2 regions of the Streptococcus sp. Marseille-Q5855 genome follow, and region 2 is predicted to be linked to the other one. Evidence: riboswitches for the same ligand, from Rfam matches in the RefSeq annotation. Region 2 holds a riboswitch; the other holds the start of a gene.

Region 1 (9,770 bases), on a different contig from region 2:
AAGTATTACAAGTATCTTCCTTGGTTGATTTTGGGAGCTATTGGCTCTTATCAATCAGCAACTTACTATTCGCGAACTGCATTTGATGTCTTCCATCTGACTACACTCTTTATGATTGTTTATATAGCTTTGCTATTCCTACACGAAAAATATCTCAAGTATCGATACAAAGACTTCTTTACTCACATATTGAATAATCCTAAGAAAGATAGGCATCCCTAAAAGCAGTCGTAACACAAAACCATCTCATTATGGTACATAAAGAGGTCGGGAACTTTGTCCCGACCTCGTTTTTATGCAATATCAAATTTTAACTGGCCAGCTTTGACACCAATCTTAAGTGTGCTGCCTGCCTCTAATTCTCCCTTAAGAAGAAGTTCTGCCAACTTGTCCTCCACTTCTGTTTGTAGGGTTCTGCGAAGTGGACGAGCTCCCATCTCTGGGTCATATCCTTGATTGGCCAACAATTTCAGTGCGGAAGCTTGTAATTTCAAGTCAATGCCTTTTTCAGCTAAACTTGCCTCTAAAGGTTTGACCATAATCTTCACCACTTCCTGCATATGGTCACTAGACAGGCTATGGAAGACCACCTTTTCATCAATACGGTTGATAAACTCAGGTCTATAAGCTTTTTTCAGCTCTTCGAACATGCGTTTTTCCATATTTTCCTGATCAAAACGAATATCCTTAGCTCCAAAACCGACGGTCTTGTCATCCCGAAGGGCTGTCGCACCAAGGTTTGACGTCATGATGATAATGGTATTTGAAAAGTCAACCTTGCGCCCCTTGCTATCTGTCAAGACACCATCATCCAAAACCTGTAAGAGAACATTAAAGATGTCTGGGTGGGCTTTTTCTACCTCATCAAAGAGGAGAACAGAGTATGGTTTGTTGCGAACCTTCTCGGTCAACTCCCCACCTTCTTCATACCCCACATATCCTGGAGGAGCTCCGTTGAGACGACTGGCTGCGAATTTTTCCATATACTCACTCATATCAAAGCGGATAAGAGCTGATTCGTCGTCAAAGAGGACTTCTGCCAGAGCCTTGGCTAATTCAGTCTTCCCGACACCTGTAGGCCCTAAGAACATAAAGGAGCCAATCGGACGCTTGTGACTGCGAATCCCTGACTGATTGCGGCGAATGGCACGGCTAATGCTTGAAACTGCTTGATCTTGACCGATAACACGTTTGTGCAATTCAGCTTCCAAATTCAAGTATTTCTTGGCATCAGTTTGAGTCAGTTTTTGGACTGGAATACCTGACAAGCGACTCAAGGTGGTCAAAATATCAGACTCTGTCACCAAGTCTTTATAGACAGGCACTTCCTCTTCTTTTGCGATTAGCTGAGCTGCCTGTTTCCACTTGCCATCCATCAAGGCCTTGTCAGCTGGACTCAAGTCAGAATCGTCTGCTTTTACATGCTTTGATTTATTTTGCACTGTTGCTGCTGCCTCATCCAAGAGGTCGATAGCAGAGTCTGGCAAGTGACGGCTAGTCAAGTAACGATGAGCCATCTTGACGGCTGTTTCAACCGCCTCATCTGTGATTTGCACACGGTGATGTTTCTCATAAGTCGCCTTCAAGCCTTGCAAAATGGTCATGCTGTCTGCCACACTTGGCTCTTCAATCGTCACTTTGGCGAAACGACGAGAAAGGGCTGCATCTTTTTCGATATGTTTTTGGTATTCTTCCTGAGTGGTGGCACCAACCGTTCTCAAAGTTCCACGCGCCAAGGCTGGCTTCAAGATATTGGCCGCATCCAGAGTTGAGTCAATTCCACTCCCAGAACCCATGATAGTGTGAAGTTCATCGATAAAGAGGATGACTTGGCCATCTTCTTCAATATCCTTAATGATATTGTTCATGCGTTCTTCAAAGTCACCACGGAAGCGTGTCCCTGCAACGACATTCATCAAGTCAAGCTCTAACACGCGCATCTTAGCCATTTCCGCAGGTACATCACCACTAGCAATACGCTGGGCAAGACCAAGCGCCAGAGCTGTTTTCCCGACACCAGCATCCCCAACCAAGACAGGATTATTCTTGGTTTTCCGGCTCAAGATTTGAATCATACGGGATATTTCCTTGTCACGACCGATGACTGGCTCTAATCTGCCAGAGCGAGCCTGGTCCGTCAAATCATGCGTATAGTCCTCAAGTCCACCACTCGGAGTCTGGGGCATTCCCATCATATTAGCCATAGAATTTTGTTTGTCAGCCACAGCACGATGGCGTTGGCGTAAAGCCTTGAGGTCTTCACGAGTCCAGCCTGCCCGTTCTTCTAAATTTCGACGAAGAGCAGCAATCTTGACCTGATCTTTCTTGTCTTCATAAGAAAAACCAGCCCTCTCCAAGATACGAGTCGCCAAGGCATTGCCATCATGCAAAATCGCATAGAGGACGTGCTCTGTCCCTAGCACCTTAGCATGGACCACTGACGCTACATACTCTGCTTCGTCAAAAAGAACCTGCAAACGACGAGAGAACGGCAATTCCGTAAAGGTTTCATCCTGGCTATAGTCCGTTTCAGTCAGTTCCAAAGCCACCTCTTCCAAACGGTCCATCTCATATGGATAATCATTTAAAGTCGCCCCTGCCACACTATAACTGTGATTGGACATGGCAATCAACAAGTGCCAAGACTCTAGATAACGAGCTCCAAAATGGCTAGCAACCATGTAGGCACTTTCGATACATTCATTCAATGCTTTTGAATAGTTCATCTTACTTCCCTTTTCTATCTACCTCTTGTATGACCTGTCGTAGCATGTTTGCACGAACAACTGGAGCTTCTTCTCCTAGAACTCGATCCAAAGCTACCGCTACCAGCAAATTCATCTCCTGCTTGGTCATCAATTCCTGCTCAACCAAAAGCTGTAGAATATCCTCATAAATTTCTTGACTAACTCGCTCGCCAATCGAATAAAGCAACTCTCGGAGCATTTCATGATGACTAGAAAACTCAATCCGTCCTATACGAATGTAGCCTCCGCCACCACGCTTACTTTCAACCAAGTAGCCTCTACTTTCCGTAAAGCGTGTCTTGATCACATAGTTAATCTGACTAGGAACAACCTGAAAGGTATCCGCCAACTGACTCCGTTGCAACTCCACAATTCCAGATTGATCTAAAATCGCCTTGATGTAGGCCTCAATATGATCCGATGTATTTTTAAATCTCATTACAAACCCACCTCTCTCTTTGAACCTTGACTATCTTTGACTATTATACCGAAATTTTCTCATTTTTAAAAGAAAAAGGGCGCTGGTAAAGGATAATCTTCACCAACTCCCTATTTTTCTACTTATCTAAGCCTAATTCTGCCAAGATTTGACGTTTGTAGGCAATCTTTTGGACTTCCTTGTCCTCATCTTCAGACCAATCTAGTTTAATTTCTGAAACAATCTGCCCAGGGCGATTTTTCAAGACATAGATGCGGTCGCTGAGACTGAGGGCCTCCTCGATACTATGCGTGATGATCAAGGTTGTTAGCTGCAACTGCTTATGAATCTCAAGGTACCAAGCGTGGAGTTCCATCTTGGTCATCTCATCCAAGGCACTAAAGGCTTCATCTAAGAGAAAGAGCTTGTGCCCGAAAAGATAGGTACGAAGTAAGGCTACACGCTGGCGCATCCCACCACTGAGTTCATGAGGGTATTTATCTCTTACAGCTGTCAACTGAAAGGTCGCAAGAATTTCATCCGCGCGAGCAATAGCTTCCGCCTTATCCACCTTTTGAATCAAGAGGGGCAGAATGATATTACCAAGCACCGTCTTGTGCTCCAAGAGCAAGTCCTTTTGCAACATATAACTCACGCGCCCCTTGGGATTTTCTTCACCATCAAGGACAATTCTCCCTGACTGAACTTCTAAAATCCCTGCGATCAGATTAAAGAGGGTGGTCTTTCCTACACCACTTGGACCTAGGATGGAAACCACTTCACCTGAAGTCACTTTCAGATTGATGTCCTCTAAAATCCTCTCCTGACCATAGGCATAACTGACGTGTTCTAGTCTAATTTCTGTCATTATTTCACAAATTCGTTAGTGAAGCCTTTATCTGTCAAGTCTTCTTTAAGGATACCATTTTCTTTATCCCATTTGTAGAAGGCATTCCAGCGAGCTGCATCAAATTGACCCCATTTTTCCTTGTCGCTTGCGTATTCTTTTGACAAGTATTTTTGAGATTCGATGACAAAGTCACGTTTTTCCTTGAGTTCAGGTGCATTCTTAATGAGGATATCCGCAGCTTCTTCTGGATGTTCCATAGCGTATTGGTAGCCTTTTTTGATAGCTTGGATAACTTTGCGAGCTTCTTCCTTGTTGTCTTTCAAATAGTCGTTGTTGGCGATGATGACTGGTGAGTAGTAGTCAAATTCTTTAACGTAGTCTTTCAAGTACATGAAATTAGCATCTACACCTTGAGATTTAGCAAGGATACCATCCCATCCATAGTAGATCCAAGCAGTGTCAAATACTCCATTGGCAATCGGTGTGATAGAGTTTGAATCGTTGTTTGGTACTTTTTCGACTTTATCAAAGTCCCCACCTTGTGACTCTACCAATGTTTTCAACATAGCAAGTTCAGTTGGGTCATTCCAAGTTCCGTATTTCTTCCCAACCAAGTCTTTAGGACTATTGATATTGTCAGACTTACGAGAGATGATTCCTGATGTATTGTGCTCAACAATAGCTGCAACGGCAGTAATTCCTGCTCCTTTTTCCAATTTTTTAGCCATATAGTCTTGGAAATACACTGCAAATGGTGCCTTACCGTTAATGACTAAGTCAGAAGAACTTTCTTCTGGTGGCAATTTCAAATCAACATCCACTCCAGCTTCCTTGAAATAACCTTTTTCCTTGGCCACATAAAGCCCTGTGTGGTTGGTATTTGGTGTCCAGTCTAGGATAAAGTCGATCTTCTTGAGTTCTGCTTCTTTATTGTCCTTAGAAGCAGTTCCTTGACCACAAGCTACAAGCACAACAGCTACAAGAGCTGTTAAAACAGTTAAAAACACTTTCCATGTTTTCTTCATTTCAATTTCCTCTTTTCTTTTTCAGAAACATTCTTATTCTACGAACGTTTCCATTTAATAACATATTTTTCACTAATATCGACCAACTTCATACCCAGAAGACTGATAATCGATACCAGAATAATAATAGCAAACATGGTATCATACTGAAACAGTTTCTTGGACTGAATCATGTAGACACCTAGTCCTTCAAAGCCTCCCAACCACTCAGATACTACTGTTGTGATAAAGGCGTAGGAGACACTGACCCTCAGACCAGCATAAAAGTAAGGCAGGCTGACTGGAATTTTAAAATGCCACAGGATTTGCCAAGACTTGGCCCGCATCAGACTAAACAAGGTCAGCATATCCTTGTCACAATGCCTAAAACCGTCCAAAATGCTGACGATAATTGGAAAGGTTGTCGTCAAGATAATCAAGACAATCTTGGGCAAAATCCCATAACCGAGCCACAAGACCAAGATAGGAGCTATAGCAATGGTTGGAATGGTCTGAACGACCACCATCATAGGGTAAATCAGGTCATTGAGCCAAGTCAAACTATCCATAAGTATAGCCATGAGACAGGCAATCAAGACTCCCAAAATCAGTCCCAATAAAGCCACTCTCAAGGTGGCCCAGCTATGGTGCCAGAGAAATTCTCTGGCACGAACAAAGGACTGGAGAATTTCAAGAGGTGTCGGCAGGATAAACTTGGGGAGAAGTTTAAGAAAACCTGCTAACTGCCAGATTGACAAGACTCCCAGAAAGCCCAATAGACTAATGTGTCGTCTCAGTATACTTTTCAAGTTTCTCATCAATACTTAAAATCTCTCCTACATTTATTTTGACATTGGCAAAGACATTATCTGCCTCCTGCCCTGCCACTTCCAGCGCTTCTTTGAGAATACGCATAAGCTCATCAAACTCCCCTTCCAAGACCGTTTCAAATGGTGTCACCACCATGGTCACTTCTTGAGCTTGCAGATAAGCAATGACCTGATCGATAACAGCAATCCGATCAATCCCCTGTGCTAGGGGTAAAACTTGCAAGGCAATGCTTGCTTTCATAAAAACCTCCTCTTCTCATTTTCCTTTGACAAAAAGAAAAACCTTTACCATATATGGAAAAGGTGCAGAATAGACTAAGTATCGTTCCCTACGCTGGCATTACCCAGATCAGGTGCGGTCGAAGTTTAACACTTCCTCTCAGACTGTACACAGACTCCCATATATTATATAGATATATGATAGCGCAAAATAAGAAAAATGTCAAGGAAACTGCTTACAGAAAAGAGCAGGAAAAATTTCCTACTCCAATTTTCTATACTCGTTCTCCATCACTGTTTACTCTGTAGCCATCCACCGTCGTATTGACAGCTAAGGCACCCGAAGAGTAAGAATAATACCACTTACCAGAAACTTGATACCAGCCTGTTTTCATTGCCCCTGAACTATCCAGATAATACCACGAGCCATTTTCCTTTAACCATCCTGTCTGCATTTCACCAGATGATTTCAAATAATACCAGCTAGAACCATCTTTCAACCATGCCGTTGATTTAGACCCATTTGATTTGAAATGATACCAACTACCATTTATTTTCTTCCAACCAACAGTCAATCCATTATTTGAGCTATAATTAGAGCTATTTCCTGATTGATTCTGATAATTCTGTGAAGAGGTTACTCCCTCTAGCTGGATATAGCGACGACTTCCGTTATAAGCCGTATAACTCAACCACTTGTAGCCGTCTTTTTCGAGAATTTGATCATAATGAACCTTCTCCCCAGGATAATAGTAATCAATCGCAGTTGCGCTAGCTAGGGGTTCAGTTTTGATAGCAGACTTAGACTTGAAATAATGTGTTCCTCCTGTTGAAGAAAGACTAGAATTACCTAGAGGATTTTTATTCACAGCCTCCAATTGAACATAACGATAGCTTCCGTTATAAGCTGTATAACTCAACCACTTGTAGCCGTCTTTTTCGAGAATTTGATCATAATGAACATTCTCCCCAGGATAATAGTAATCAATCGCAGTTGCGCTAGCTAGTGGCTGATTTTTGATAGCAGACTTAGACTTGAAATAATGTGTTCCTCCTGTTGAAACTGAGGTTTGACTATTCCCAACACTGCCACCAGCCAAATCTTTAAAATGAATAAATCCTGTCATCGTATTTGCTTTTATACTTCGTTTATTATAGGCTTCTGTATAACCATAGTTATATTCCTCGATCTCAATCTGATCTCCCATTACATTTGACACCCAGGCAACATGCCCATAAGTTCCTGCAGTAGACCAAGCAATGGAGCCAATCGTCGGTGTATTATCTACACGATAGCCTTCACGACGAGCACGATGCCCCCATTCATTCGCATTTCCATAAGCCCTTGGAATCTCAAAACCATTGACATTACTCAAACGAAAGGCTGCAAAAGAAGTACACTGACGAGAATACATGCGCCACTGATCAATCTCCTGGCTCCCATTTTTATAATAAACAGGATAATCATCCCCTCGCGCAATCGATCCATTTCCTCCAGAATAGGCATAGACACTATCACTCGCTGCTAACATCAATCCTACTACTAAAAAAGGAACAAGCTTTTTAACTGACATCTTCAAGTAATAACTTGTCCCTCTTACTATAAACGGTAAAATTTTCATTCTTCCTCCTTGAAAATAATATAGTACTCAATGAAAATCAAAGAGCAAACTAGGAAGCTAGGCGCAGGCTGTACTTGAGTACGGCAAGGCGAAGCTGACGTGGTTTGAATTTGATTTTCGAAGAGTATAAATCGAAGATTGCCTTCACTTAAACTATTCGGAGAAAAAAGAAAAAGTGAGAAAATTTCTCACTTTAGTCAAGATAATGAATCAAATTCTTTTCTGTAAGAATATCTGAATAAGTAAAGGATTCAACATAAACATTAGCTTGTTTATCTCCTTCAACGTTCCCAAATTCCACAATAAATAGGGATGGATAAACTTCAATTAGCTTACCCAATCTATTTTTTTGGCGCTTACGTCCATTTTCCAAAGTCATTTCAATTACATGACCCTCATGTGCCTTGATTTCCTCTTTGATTTTTTTCATCTTAGCTACATCTGTAAATGCATCTGTCATTTTATGCCTCCCTTTTTGAGATACTTGAAAATTTATTGTATTCTTTTTGGAAAATCAATTCCACTGTTCCACGAGCTCCACTACGGTTTTTCTCGATAATAACTTCCACCTTATTATTTGGGATACCGTCCTCTTCTTCACCACCACGCTCATAGTAATCGTCACGATAGAGAAAGGCTACGATATCAGCATCCTGCTCAATAGACCCAGATTCACGAATATCAGACAAGACTGGTCTTTTATCCTGACGTTGTTCTACACCACGAGACAACTGACTCAGAGCGATTACTGGAACCTTCAATTCCTTGGCTAGGATTTTCAACTGACGTGAAATTTCTGAAACTTCTTGTTGGCGGTTTTCTCGCCCAGTTCCCGTGATAAGCTGCAAGTAATCTATCAAAATCAAACCTAGATTGCCCGTTTCTTGAGCCAGTTTACGAGAGCGAGAACGAATCTCTGTAATTCGAATCCCTGGCGTATCATCGATATAGATACTGGCGTTGGCTAAATTACCTTGAGCAATGGTATACTTTTGCCACTCCTCATCAGTCAATTGACCCGTACGGATAGAATGCGATTCCACCAAACCTTCTGCCGCCAACATACGATCCACTAGACTTTCCGCACCCATTTCCAGTGAAAAAATAGCAACCGTTTTGTCTAACTTAGTCCCAATGTTCTGAGCAATATTCAAGGCAAAGGCTGTCTTACCAACCGCTGGACGGGCTGCTAGGATAATCAACTCCTCCTCATGAAGTCCAGTCGTCATATGATCTAAGTCACGATAGCCTGTCGCAATACCTGTAATATCGGTCGTTTGTTGCGAGCGAGCTTCCAGATTTCCAAAGTTGAGATTCAACACATCTCGAATGTTCTTAAATCCACTTCGATTAGCATTTTCGCTGACATCAATCAGCCCTTTTTCTGCCTGAGCAATGATTTCATCAGCTGGTTGCGAAGCCTCGTAAGCTTGATTGACAGACTCTGTCAACTTGGAGATTACTCGCCGTAGCATTGCTTTTTCTGCAACGATTTTAGCATAATACTCCGCATTAGCAGAAGTTGGCACAGAATTGACAATCTCAACTAGGTAAGACAGGCCACCAATATTCTGCAAATCACCTTGATTATCAAGGATAGTACGAACCGTTGTTGCATCTATAGCATCGCCACGATCGGATAAATCAACCATAGCTTGGAAAATCAAACGATGGGCATACTTAAAAAAGTCCCGAGACTCAATATATTCTCGCACAAAAACAAGTTTACTCTCATCAATAAAGATAGCCCCCAAAACAGATTGCTCAGCTAAGATATCTTGAGGTTGTACTCGTAACTCTTCTACTTCTGCCATCAGACTTCCCTTCCTTTTACAATCTTGTCAAGAAGGTGTAAACTTATCCTTCTTTCACACGAAGATTGATTACACTTGTGATATCTTGATAGATTTTCACTGGCACATCAATCAAACCAACCGCTCGAATCGGAGCTTGTACTTGAATATGACGTTTATCAATCTTAATTCCAAATTGCTTTTGCAATTCTTCTGCAATCTTCTTATTGGTAATCGAACCAAAGGTACGACCATCTGGACCAACTTTTTCAACAAATTCTACAATA
Region 2 (9,770 bases):
ATTTTTTGCATACGATATTGCTGAAATGATTGAAACACCGTCAACATTGGTCTTCATAATGTCTTTAATATGTTGCGTCTGTATCCCACCAATTGCAACTAAGGGCATTTGTGGCAATAGTTTTCTCATCAATTTAAGACCTTCATAACCTATAGCGCCACCAGCATCATCTTTTGACTGGGTATCAAATACAGGACCAACACCAACATAATCTACATATTCAACTTTTGACTGTTGAAATTCTTTCTCGTTTTTTATAGAAAGACCAATTATTTTATCTGGCATCAATTTTCTAATTTCATCAACTCCAAGGTCATCTTGTCCTACATGTACGCCATCAGCGTCAATTTCCATCGCCAAATCAATATCATCATTAACAATAAACGGAACATTGTATTTTTTACAAAGATCCTGTAGTTTAATTGCTAATTTAACTTTTTCTTTACCTTCCAGGGCTCCCTCACCTTTTTCACGAAATTGAAATAAGGTTATACCACCTTTTAAGGCTTCCTCAACGACTCTATATAGATCTTTTCCTTGGCAAGTAGTCGTTCCACAAATAAAATATAGTTTTAGTAATTCTTTATGAAACATTTTACTTCACTCTTTTGAATTCCTTTACATCTTCATCTGAAATCTCGTATAAGGCATTCATAAATTCAACTTTAAATGTTCCAGGAAGATGTCCATTTGGACGTTTTTCTGCCATTTCTCCAGCGATATTGTAAACCAACATTGCTGTTTCTAATGATTTCAATTCTTGACCTTTTTCTAGTCCGATAAAGCTTGCTACCACTGCCCCTAATAAACATCCTGTCCCAATGACTTTTGGCATCATGGCACTACCATTATGAATCGTTACCACTTCTCCATTAACAGCAATCGCATCAACTTCTCCAGTCACTACTATTGGAATATGAAACTTAGCGTTGGCTGCTAGAGCAATCTCATCAATATTATCCACACCAGCACTATCTACTCCTTTAGATGCCACATTTATCCCTACTAAAGAAGCAATCTCTCCAGCATTCCCCCTAATCGCAGCTAGTTTGTAATTGTTGATTAAATCATCTGCTACTTTTTTTCTATATTCTCCTGCTCCACAGGCTACAGGATCTAAAACTGCTGGGACATTATATTTCTCTGCAATTTTCAGAGCAGCTTGGTATAATTTCCAATTATCATCCGTTAAAGTCCCAATGTTAATCAATAATCCTCCAGCATATTTTAATAGATCTTCTAAGTCTGCTGGGTACTCGCTCATAGCTGGTGAGGCACCCAGTGCTACTAATCCATTTGCTGTGAAATTTTTTACTACATCATTGGTTATGCAAATGACCAAAGGTGCTTTTTCTTTTAATAATTTTAAACTTGTCATATTGAAATCCTTCCTTTTCACTTTATACGATATACTGATTTCGATTTATCTCTATCTTTTGTTAAGAAATTTTTTTCATTTACATTGAATGATTTACCTCATCAAATTTGTAAATATCCTAAACTTTCTCTAGGCGTCATAACCAATATCAAAAAAGGCTAATTCTAAAGCGACCGCTTGATTCCAGCGTTGCTGAAGTTCTGTCAAATCTTCTCGACCTTTCCCGACACGATTGAGTTCGTCAACCAGAAATTGAACCCACTCTGCAAAGAAAGGACCTCTGTGGAGATTGATCCATTCCGAATGAATATAGGCTTCAGGTAGAGCCAAATCTTTAGAACCCCAGTCTAAATAGAGACCTTCTGCAATGACCAGCATGACCAAAAGATGAGCATAGTCTGATGAAGCCACTGCCGAATACATCAGATCCTGAAAGGCTTTTGTTACAGGGTGCAAGCTCACTTCCAGATAGTCATTCTCAGATACTTTTAACTCTTTGAAAGCCTTTTGGAAATAACCGTCTTCATCTGCTTCAAGAAAGCCTAGTTGCTTGGCAAAACGAAGCTTGGATTCAATCTGGTCTGCGTGGGCTACGCAGGCACCCAGCATGGATAAGAAGGCATCAAAGAAGTGATAATCTTGAATTAGGTAGTCTTTTAAGACCTTATTCTTAATTGTCCCTGCAAAAAGTTCCTTGACAAAACGATGATTGATTGCAGCCTGCCAATCCTTCTGACTATTTTTTAATAATTCTCCAACAGTCAAACCTGGCTCAAATGCATAAACCTGTGTTTCCATATTTATTTTTCCTCTCTTTACTCCTTAGTAATCAATAAAATACCAAGCAAAATCCTAGTTTCACTTGACCCTTTTAAAGAAAATCTAGGGCATTTGCAGAGAGCTACCTAAACAAACCTATCCAGTTTTATATAAACAAAAAAACTCCAATTACAATCAAGAATTAGAGTTGACTTACAAGATTTGATCGTTCATTTCGCCATACGAAAAAACGTTTCACATTTCCCTTCGCCAGTCTTAACTGTAGCAGGTTCAATGGGTATCATCTCAGCCTAAAGCACCCCAAATGTCTTTATTATTTAATTACTGCACCAGTATAGCAAAAAATGAAAGCTCTAGCAAGATATTTGACCGAAAAATATCTTTATATAGTTTTTGATAGCGATTTATTCTTCCAATACACGAAGAAAAACCTCCACATTCAGTGGAGGCAATCTCTTTTATCAATACAATTTTAAGTCACGTGGGTCAACTGGGAAGGTTGGGTTGTATGGATTGTGACGGAGCTTGAAGTGTTTGACATCTTCAATAGTCTGAGTTCCAGACAACTGCATGACTGTCTTCAATTCCGCATTCAAGTGTTCAAAGACTTGACGCACACCAACACTACCACCGAGAGCTAAACCATAGATAACAGGGCGACCAATAGCTACCAAGTCTGCTCCTGAAGCCAAGGCTTTAAAGACATGTTGACCACGACGAACACCAGAGTCAAAGACGATCGGCACACGTTTGTCAACTGCTTCTGCTACTTCTTGAAGTGAGTCGAAGGCAGCTGGTCCACCGTCGATTTGACGACCACCGTGGTTGGTTACCCAGATACCAGAAGCTCCTGCAGCAAGCGAACGTTCAACGTCCTCACGGCATTGTGGTCCCTTGACATACACAGGAAGTCCTGAGTATTCAGCGATAAATTCTACATCGCGTGGAGACAAGCGTTGTTTAGCTGATTTGTAAACAAAGTCCATTGATTTACCAGCACCTTCTGGCAGGTATTCTTCAACAATCGGCATGCCAACTGGGAAGACAAAACCATTACGCTTATCCACTTCACGATTACCCCCTACAGTAGCATCTGCCGTCAAGACAATCGCCTTATAACCTTCAGCCTTCACACGGTCCATGATGTGGCGGTTAATCCCGTCATCTTTACTAAAGTAAAATTGGAACCAATGAGGTGTCCCTTGGAGGGCTTCAGAAATCTCTGGAAGGTCAACAGTAGAGTAAGAACTGGTTGTGTAAAGAGAACCGAACTCATGCACACCACGCGCAGTTGCCACTTCACCTTGTTCGTTTGCCAATTTATGAGCCGCAACAGGCGCCATAATGATTGGTGAAGACAATTTTTCACCTGCAAATTCAATTTCTGTACTTGGATTTTCTACATTGCAAAGCGTATGCGGAACGATGAGTTTGTGGTTAAAAGCACGGATGTTCTCCCGTAAAGTAAAAGTATCCTCTGCTCCACTGGCGATATAACCAAAGGCTGCTTTAGGGATCACTTTTTGCGCCATGGGCTCCAAATCATAGGTATTGATGAAATCTACATGCCCTTCTGCATTGCTTGTTTTGTATGACATAAACTGTCCTCCTTGATTAAGTAAGCGTTTGCTTTTTACTATACAACTATAATAACTCTTTTTTCAATCATTTTCAAGAGTTTTGCTTAAAAACCATCTTATTTTTTCATACAATATACTATCCCTACTTTCCTTAAACTCTAAACTTTAGTCTATATTAAGTGAATCGTTGAGATTTTTTGCTGCCAGGCATTTGAACTACTTTTTTATTTGCTGATTCTATCTACTAATGCTATAAAAAACAAGTGAATAAGACACCAGAACATCCTCTAATAGGGCCTAGGGACTTATATCAATCCCATATATACTGTTTAAGCAAGATACTATCCTAGTGACGCTAACTTCCTATCCCACTTATTAATTTTTATTTATAGTGAATCTGAACAAATCAATTGGGGGATCCAAGTCAATTTCTAGTACTTTTTGAAAAGTTTCAGCGTACTATCGTAAAATGAAATAAAACATGCGCAAATTGATTAGGGAATTTAAACCAATTTCTAACAATGTCTTAGAAATCAAAGTGTACTATTTCAACTTCAACACACTATACTTCATTTTCTCCTTAAATTCAGTCTCTTTTTGCATCAAAAAACCTCTGGCAAGAGCCAGAGGATAAGTGCTTATTTCATTGTTGGAAAGAGCAATACGTCACGGATAGTAGTTGTATCAGTGAGGAGCATGCAGAGACGGTCGATACCGATTCCCAAACCACCTGTTGGTGGCATACCATATTCAAGGGCTTCGATGTAGTCGTAGTCGATACCTGTTGCTTCATCATCACCAAGTTCTTTGGCTTTGGCTTGGGCTTCAAAACGACTAAGTTGGTCGATTGGGTCGTTTAGCTCAGTAAAGGCATTACCGTACTCCTTAGTCATGATGAAGAGCTCGAAACGGTCAGTAAAGCGTTGGTCTTCAGGATTCTTCTTAGCCAGTGGAGATACAGCTACTGGATGTCCATAGACAAAGGTTGGTTGGATCAAGGTTTCTTCAACAAACTCTTCAAAGAAGGCATTGATAATGTGACCAACTTCAGTATAGTGTTTCTCAACTGGAACTTTCTTCTCAGCAGCGATAGCTTTAGCTTCTTCCAAAGTCATGTCTTGCCAGAAATCTACACCAGTAATGTCTTTGATAGCATCCACCATGTGAACACGTTTAAATGGTTCATTGATTTTGATTTCAGTACCTTGGTAGTTGACTGGACCATCGCCCTTAACTGATTTAGCAGCGTGTTGGATAATACCTTCAGTCAAGTCCATGATGTCTTGGAAGTCAGCATAAGCTTGGTAGACTTCGATAGAAGTAAATTCAGGGTTATGAGTAGCGTCCATTCCTTCATTACGGAAGATACGGCCGATTTCATAGACACGCTCCATACCGCCAACGATAAGGCGTTTCAAGTGAAGCTCAGTCGCGATACGAAGCACCATGTCAATGTTTTGGGCATTGTGGTGGGTGATAAATGGACGGGCAGAAGCACCACCAGCTTCGTTGTGAAGAACAGGTGTTTCCACTTCAAGGAAACCTTTTTGATCAAGGTAACGACGAATTTCAGAAATGATTTTTGAACGAGTGACAAAGCGCTCAAAGCTTTCACGATTCGAAATCAAGTCAAGGTAACGTTTACGGTAAATTGTTTCAACGTCTGTCAAACCATGGAATTTCTCAGGAAGAGGACGAAGAGCCTTAGACAAGTGTGTGATGTGAGTAGCCTTGATAGAGAGTTCTCCCATATCCGTACGCATCACTTCACCTTCGACACCAAGGAAGTCACCAAGGTCTGCTTTTTTGAAGATTTCGTAGTTTTCTTCACCGACAGCATCCTTACGAACGTAGATCTGGATTTGACCTTCGCGGTCTTGAAGGTGGGCAAAACCTACTTTACCTTTACCACGTTTGGTTACCAAGCGTCCTGCGATAGTTGCTGTTTCATTTTTATCATGTAATTGTTCTTTATCGAGGTCGGCATATTTATCTTTTAATTCTTGTGAATTTGCAGTACGTTCAAAACGTTTTCCGAAAGGATCGATTCCTTGTTCACGGAGCGCAGCCATTTTTTCACGGCGAACGATCTGCTGGTCATTTAGTTCTTCCATATGTTCTGTAGACATGGGATCCTCCTAGTTTTACTCAAAATTGAATACGATGAGTCATTTTTTGCGATACTCCCATTTTATCATAAATAAGCAAGAAATTCACGGATAATCTTTCAAAACTAAAAAGAACTTGACGCTAAAATCACTGAAAAGACTGGGATAAGCAAGAAATTTCAACATCTCAGAAAAGGAAATCTGACCATGTTTATGGATTATACTTTAACCCTTGTAACTTTCATGACGTGTGCTACTTTTTATATAAGAGCAAGCCAAGCAAATCTAAAACTTAAACAATTGACGTAAAAAACATTAACAACTTGAATCTTGCCATTCATACACCTGATATGACAGAATAGTATAATTTTTAACCTTTTAGTCTTTTGATTTTTTACACCTCTTGCCAATTTTCTTGGTCTTCTTTAAATCGTTTTAGAAGGTCGAGTCCTTCTGGTGTGATATAACCTTCTTCTTGGGCTAGGTGGATGAGTTCACTGTAGTTAGAAAGCGTCACAAGTTTGACACCTGCATCTGAGAAGTTCTGATCTGCTTTTGGCAATTGGTAACTAAAAATCGCTACAACTCCAAGTACATCTGCTCCTTCTCGCTTGGCTGCTGCTACTGCTTCAAGAACAGAACCACCTGTTGAAATAAGGTCTTCAACTACTACCATTTTTTGACCTTGAGCTATGCGACCTTCGATTTGATTACCAGCACCGTGGTCTTTTGGTTTGCTACGGATGTAGGCAAATGGCAGATTCATCTTGTCAGCAATAATAGCTCCGTGTGGAATCCCTGCTGTTGCAGTTCCTGCAATGACTTCTACCTCTGGAAAGGCTTCTTTGATAGCTTCCACAAAGCCATTTTCAATTAGGGTACGAGTTTCTGGATAGGCAAGACTTACACGGTTATCTGTGTAAATCGGCGACTTGATACCAGATGCCCAAGTGAAAGGCTCCTCTGGTTTGAGGTAAACGGCTTGAATTTTCAAGAGGTGGCTAGCGATATCTTTAGCAAGTGTCATGGTATTCTCCTTTTATTTTTATAATCTATTCTTTAATTCCAGTCCTGTGTCCATTCATCCTTGATGGCATGATAAGCTGCAACAGGATCCTCAGCTTGGGTAATGGGACGTCCCACTACGATATAGTCACTACCGATTTGATAGGCATTAGCAGGTGTCATGACTCGTTTTTGATCTCCAACTGCAACACCAGCTGGACGAATCCCTGGTGTCAGACAGATAAAATCTGGATTGGTAGCCTGCTTGATGACTTCCACTTCCTGAGCCGAGCAAACGACACCATCTAATCCCGCTTCAGCTGTCTTCTTAGCATAATGAATGACAGACTCTTGCAGACTGGTTTGGATATTTTGAAACTCCTGCATCTGGGCTTCTGACGTTGATGTGAGCTGCGTTACAGCTATCAATTTTGCTTGACTTCCAAGACCTTCACGCGCAGCCTTCATCATCTCTACACCGCCAGCAGCATGAACATTGGTCATATCCACACCAAGCTGAGACAAGACCTTCATAGCTGACTTGACTGTATTGGGAATGTCATGAAGCTTGAGATCCAAAAAGACACTATGACCCAGACCTTTCAAGTAAGATACAATCTCAGGACCCGTTGCGTAATAAAGCTCCATCCCTACCTTGAGATAAAGGCTTTCTTCTGCTGGGAAAAGAGCTAAAAATTCCTTGACCGCCTCAAAACTAGGAAAATCAAGAGCAATGACTGGACGATGTTCTCGCATAGGTTTCTCCTTTTACCTTTGCTAGTGAGAGAGTCTGGCCACAAGAAGCCACGAAAAAAGGAACCTGCCAACAGCAAGGTTCCACGAAAAATGGGTAGTCTCCACCCTTTCACCGTCTAACCTTAGCTGCCTCTCTGGACTGCTTTAAAGGTTTTTTACTATTCTATTATTTCTACTAGCACTTGTCAAGTAAAAACATGGCAACTAAAGAGCTATGAAAGAAAAGGTAAACCTAGCGACGCGATGAGCGCTGGGTCGTTTGGTTTCGATTGCTCTCTTCCTCTTGTTTTTTCTGTTCTTCTTCTAAACGTTTACGTTCTTCTTCCTGTTTTTTCTCGGCTTCCTTAGCCTCTTGTTTGGCCTTTTCCTCAGCTTCCATAATTAATTTATCCGCTACAGTGTAGCTGTAAATTCCAGCTTCCATGTCAATCACACTCGGTTCTGACAATTGTGGCTTAATCTTGCTGTAATAAGGCAATTTCTTGCTCATTTCAGACAAGGGAACCAAGACTTCGTCCGAATCATTCATGGTCAATCGAATTAAATCGGAAGTCACCTTGCTGGGAGCTAGTTCCACCTTTTGGATAGCTGCCTTGAGTTCTGGGCTAATTTGAGCAAGTTCTGAGACAAAAGCCTTGATTTGTTCGCTATCATTAAAGAGAACTGATATATAAGTTTCTGGCAAACTGACCAAGCTCACAGAACTAGTCTCAAGCTGACCGCTGGAAAGAATAGGATAATGATTTTCACCAGAAACATAGTAGGCCACAATATCGTATTCTTTAACCTTGATAGTAAACTTGGTTGGAAATTGATAGACAAGTTGAGCTGATTCAACCCAATAATTAGACTTGATCCGCTCTTCATATTTTGCCTTGTCTAGCAGAAGGTTAATCGTATAATCCGAATCCTGAATGCCTGAAGCCTGTCGGATATCATCAGCCGTAGTGTGCATCGTTCCCTCAACACGGATATCCTTCATGGTCGCATAAGGACTTAGTAGGTAGGCAGAGACAATCAATAAAAGCAGACTTGGAAATAAAATCGTTAGAGCTCGCAAGATATGGAGGCCAGGAATCTTTGCTTTGGCTGCTTTTTCCTTTGGAGCCTTTTTAGCAAGATTTTTATCCTGTTCCTCCTTCTCTTTAGACCCTGATTCTTCTATCTCTTCTTCCTTTTTGTCACCCTCTGGGGCTTCTACTTTTTCTTCAGACTTTTCCTTAGCTGATTCTTCATCTTCTGGGTCCGCTTCACTCTCCGAGCCCTCCTTGTCCTCTGACTTCTCGGATTTTTCTCCCATTCGAGCTTGTCTTTCCTTTTCTTTCTCCTCAGCTAGAGCCGCCTCTTCTTCAGCCTTCTTTTTTAGATATTCTTGGTTTCGTTTCTGCCATTCTGATAACTCTTTAAATTCTTCGAGGATTTCTTTGCCCTCATTTTTCTTATCTTTTGACATTTACTTTCCTTATGATAAATCTTTTTTCAACAATTGATAAAAATCTGCTAGAGATTTCAATTCCTTAGAAGCTTTCATCTTAGCTTGGTAGTCTTCCTTGTGACTTAGTAAGTGAGAAAGCTTCTCTTCTAAACTGTCCAAGGTCAAATCGCTTTCTTGAAGCTCTTCTGCATAGCCTTTTTTTACAAAGTAAGCTGCATTTTCAATCTGGTCTCCACGACTAGCTTCACGACCAAGTGGCACAATAACATGTAATTTTGCCATGGCCAAGAGCTCAAAAATCGTATTGGCACCACCTCGTGTCACAACAATGTCAGCCAATTCCATTAAGGGTTGATAAAGATTGGTCACGTAATCAACACGAAAGAGATTTTGGCTCAATTCATTCAGGCTAGAATCTCCAGTTAGATTGATAATATTGTAGCGCTCTGTCAGTTCTTTCTTATGGTCTGTCACCAATTGGTTAAAGACACGAGCTCCTGCAGAACCACCGACAAACAATACAGTTGGCAATTTAGGATTAAAGTGGGTTTGAATATCCACCAATTCATCTGGTTCTGGAGTTTTTTGGTCTGAAACCTTGGTCACTGCTCCCACATGCTCAACCTTAGACAAACTTGAAGCTTGCTCAAAGGTTGAATACATCTTCGTAGCAAATTTATAGGCGATTTTATTGGCCAAGCCCATAGACAGGTCAGATTCGTGAATAA

What was found. A riboswitch is a leader RNA that binds a small molecule or an ion and turns the genes downstream of it on or off. The one in region 2 is predicted to bind thiamine pyrophosphate.
Region 1: linked by a shared signal. The riboswitch ahead of OC529_RS09065 (MTH1187 family thiamine-binding protein) and the one ahead of OC529_RS06230 (TenA family protein) in region 2 are both predicted to bind thiamine pyrophosphate.

What each region holds. Positions count from the first base shown of each region.
Region 1 covers NZ_CAMPPR010000006.1:542,120-551,889, forward strand. Annotated here, with positions in the region: gene OC529_RS09035 (hypothetical protein) at 1-222, shown strand, start outside; gene OC529_RS09040 (ATP-dependent Clp protease ATP-binding subunit) at 294-2,726, opposite strand; gene OC529_RS09045 (CtsR family transcriptional regulator) at 2,728-3,186, opposite strand; gene OC529_RS09050 (ABC transporter ATP-binding protein) at 3,305-4,033, opposite strand; gene OC529_RS09055 (ABC transporter substrate-binding protein) at 4,033-5,040, opposite strand; gene OC529_RS09060 (ABC transporter permease) at 5,079-5,837, opposite strand; gene OC529_RS09065 (MTH1187 family thiamine-binding protein) at 5,800-6,090, opposite strand; TPP riboswitch at 6,159-6,261, opposite strand; gene cbpD (choline binding-anchored murein hydrolase CbpD) at 6,344-7,690, opposite strand; gene OC529_RS09075 (Veg family protein) at 7,884-8,150, opposite strand; gene dnaB (replicative DNA helicase) at 8,152-9,504, opposite strand; gene rplI (50S ribosomal protein L9) at 9,548-9,770, opposite strand, start outside.
Region 2 covers NZ_CAMPPR010000004.1:201,966-211,735, forward strand. Annotated here, with positions in the region: gene thiE (thiamine phosphate synthase) at 1-594, opposite strand, end outside; gene thiM (hydroxyethylthiazole kinase) at 596-1,378, opposite strand; gene OC529_RS06230 (TenA family protein) at 1,508-2,176, opposite strand; TPP riboswitch at 2,383-2,471, opposite strand; gene lctO (L-lactate oxidase) at 2,620-3,756, opposite strand; gene lysS (lysine--tRNA ligase) at 4,377-5,867, opposite strand; gene pyrE (orotate phosphoribosyltransferase) at 6,241-6,873, opposite strand; gene pyrF (orotidine-5'-phosphate decarboxylase) at 6,906-7,607, opposite strand; gene OC529_RS06255 (cell division protein FtsQ/DivIB) at 7,840-9,060, opposite strand; gene OC529_RS06260 (UDP-N-acetylglucosamine--N-acetylmuramyl-(pentapeptide) pyrophosphoryl-undecaprenol N-acetylglucosamine transferase) at 9,070-9,770, opposite strand, start outside.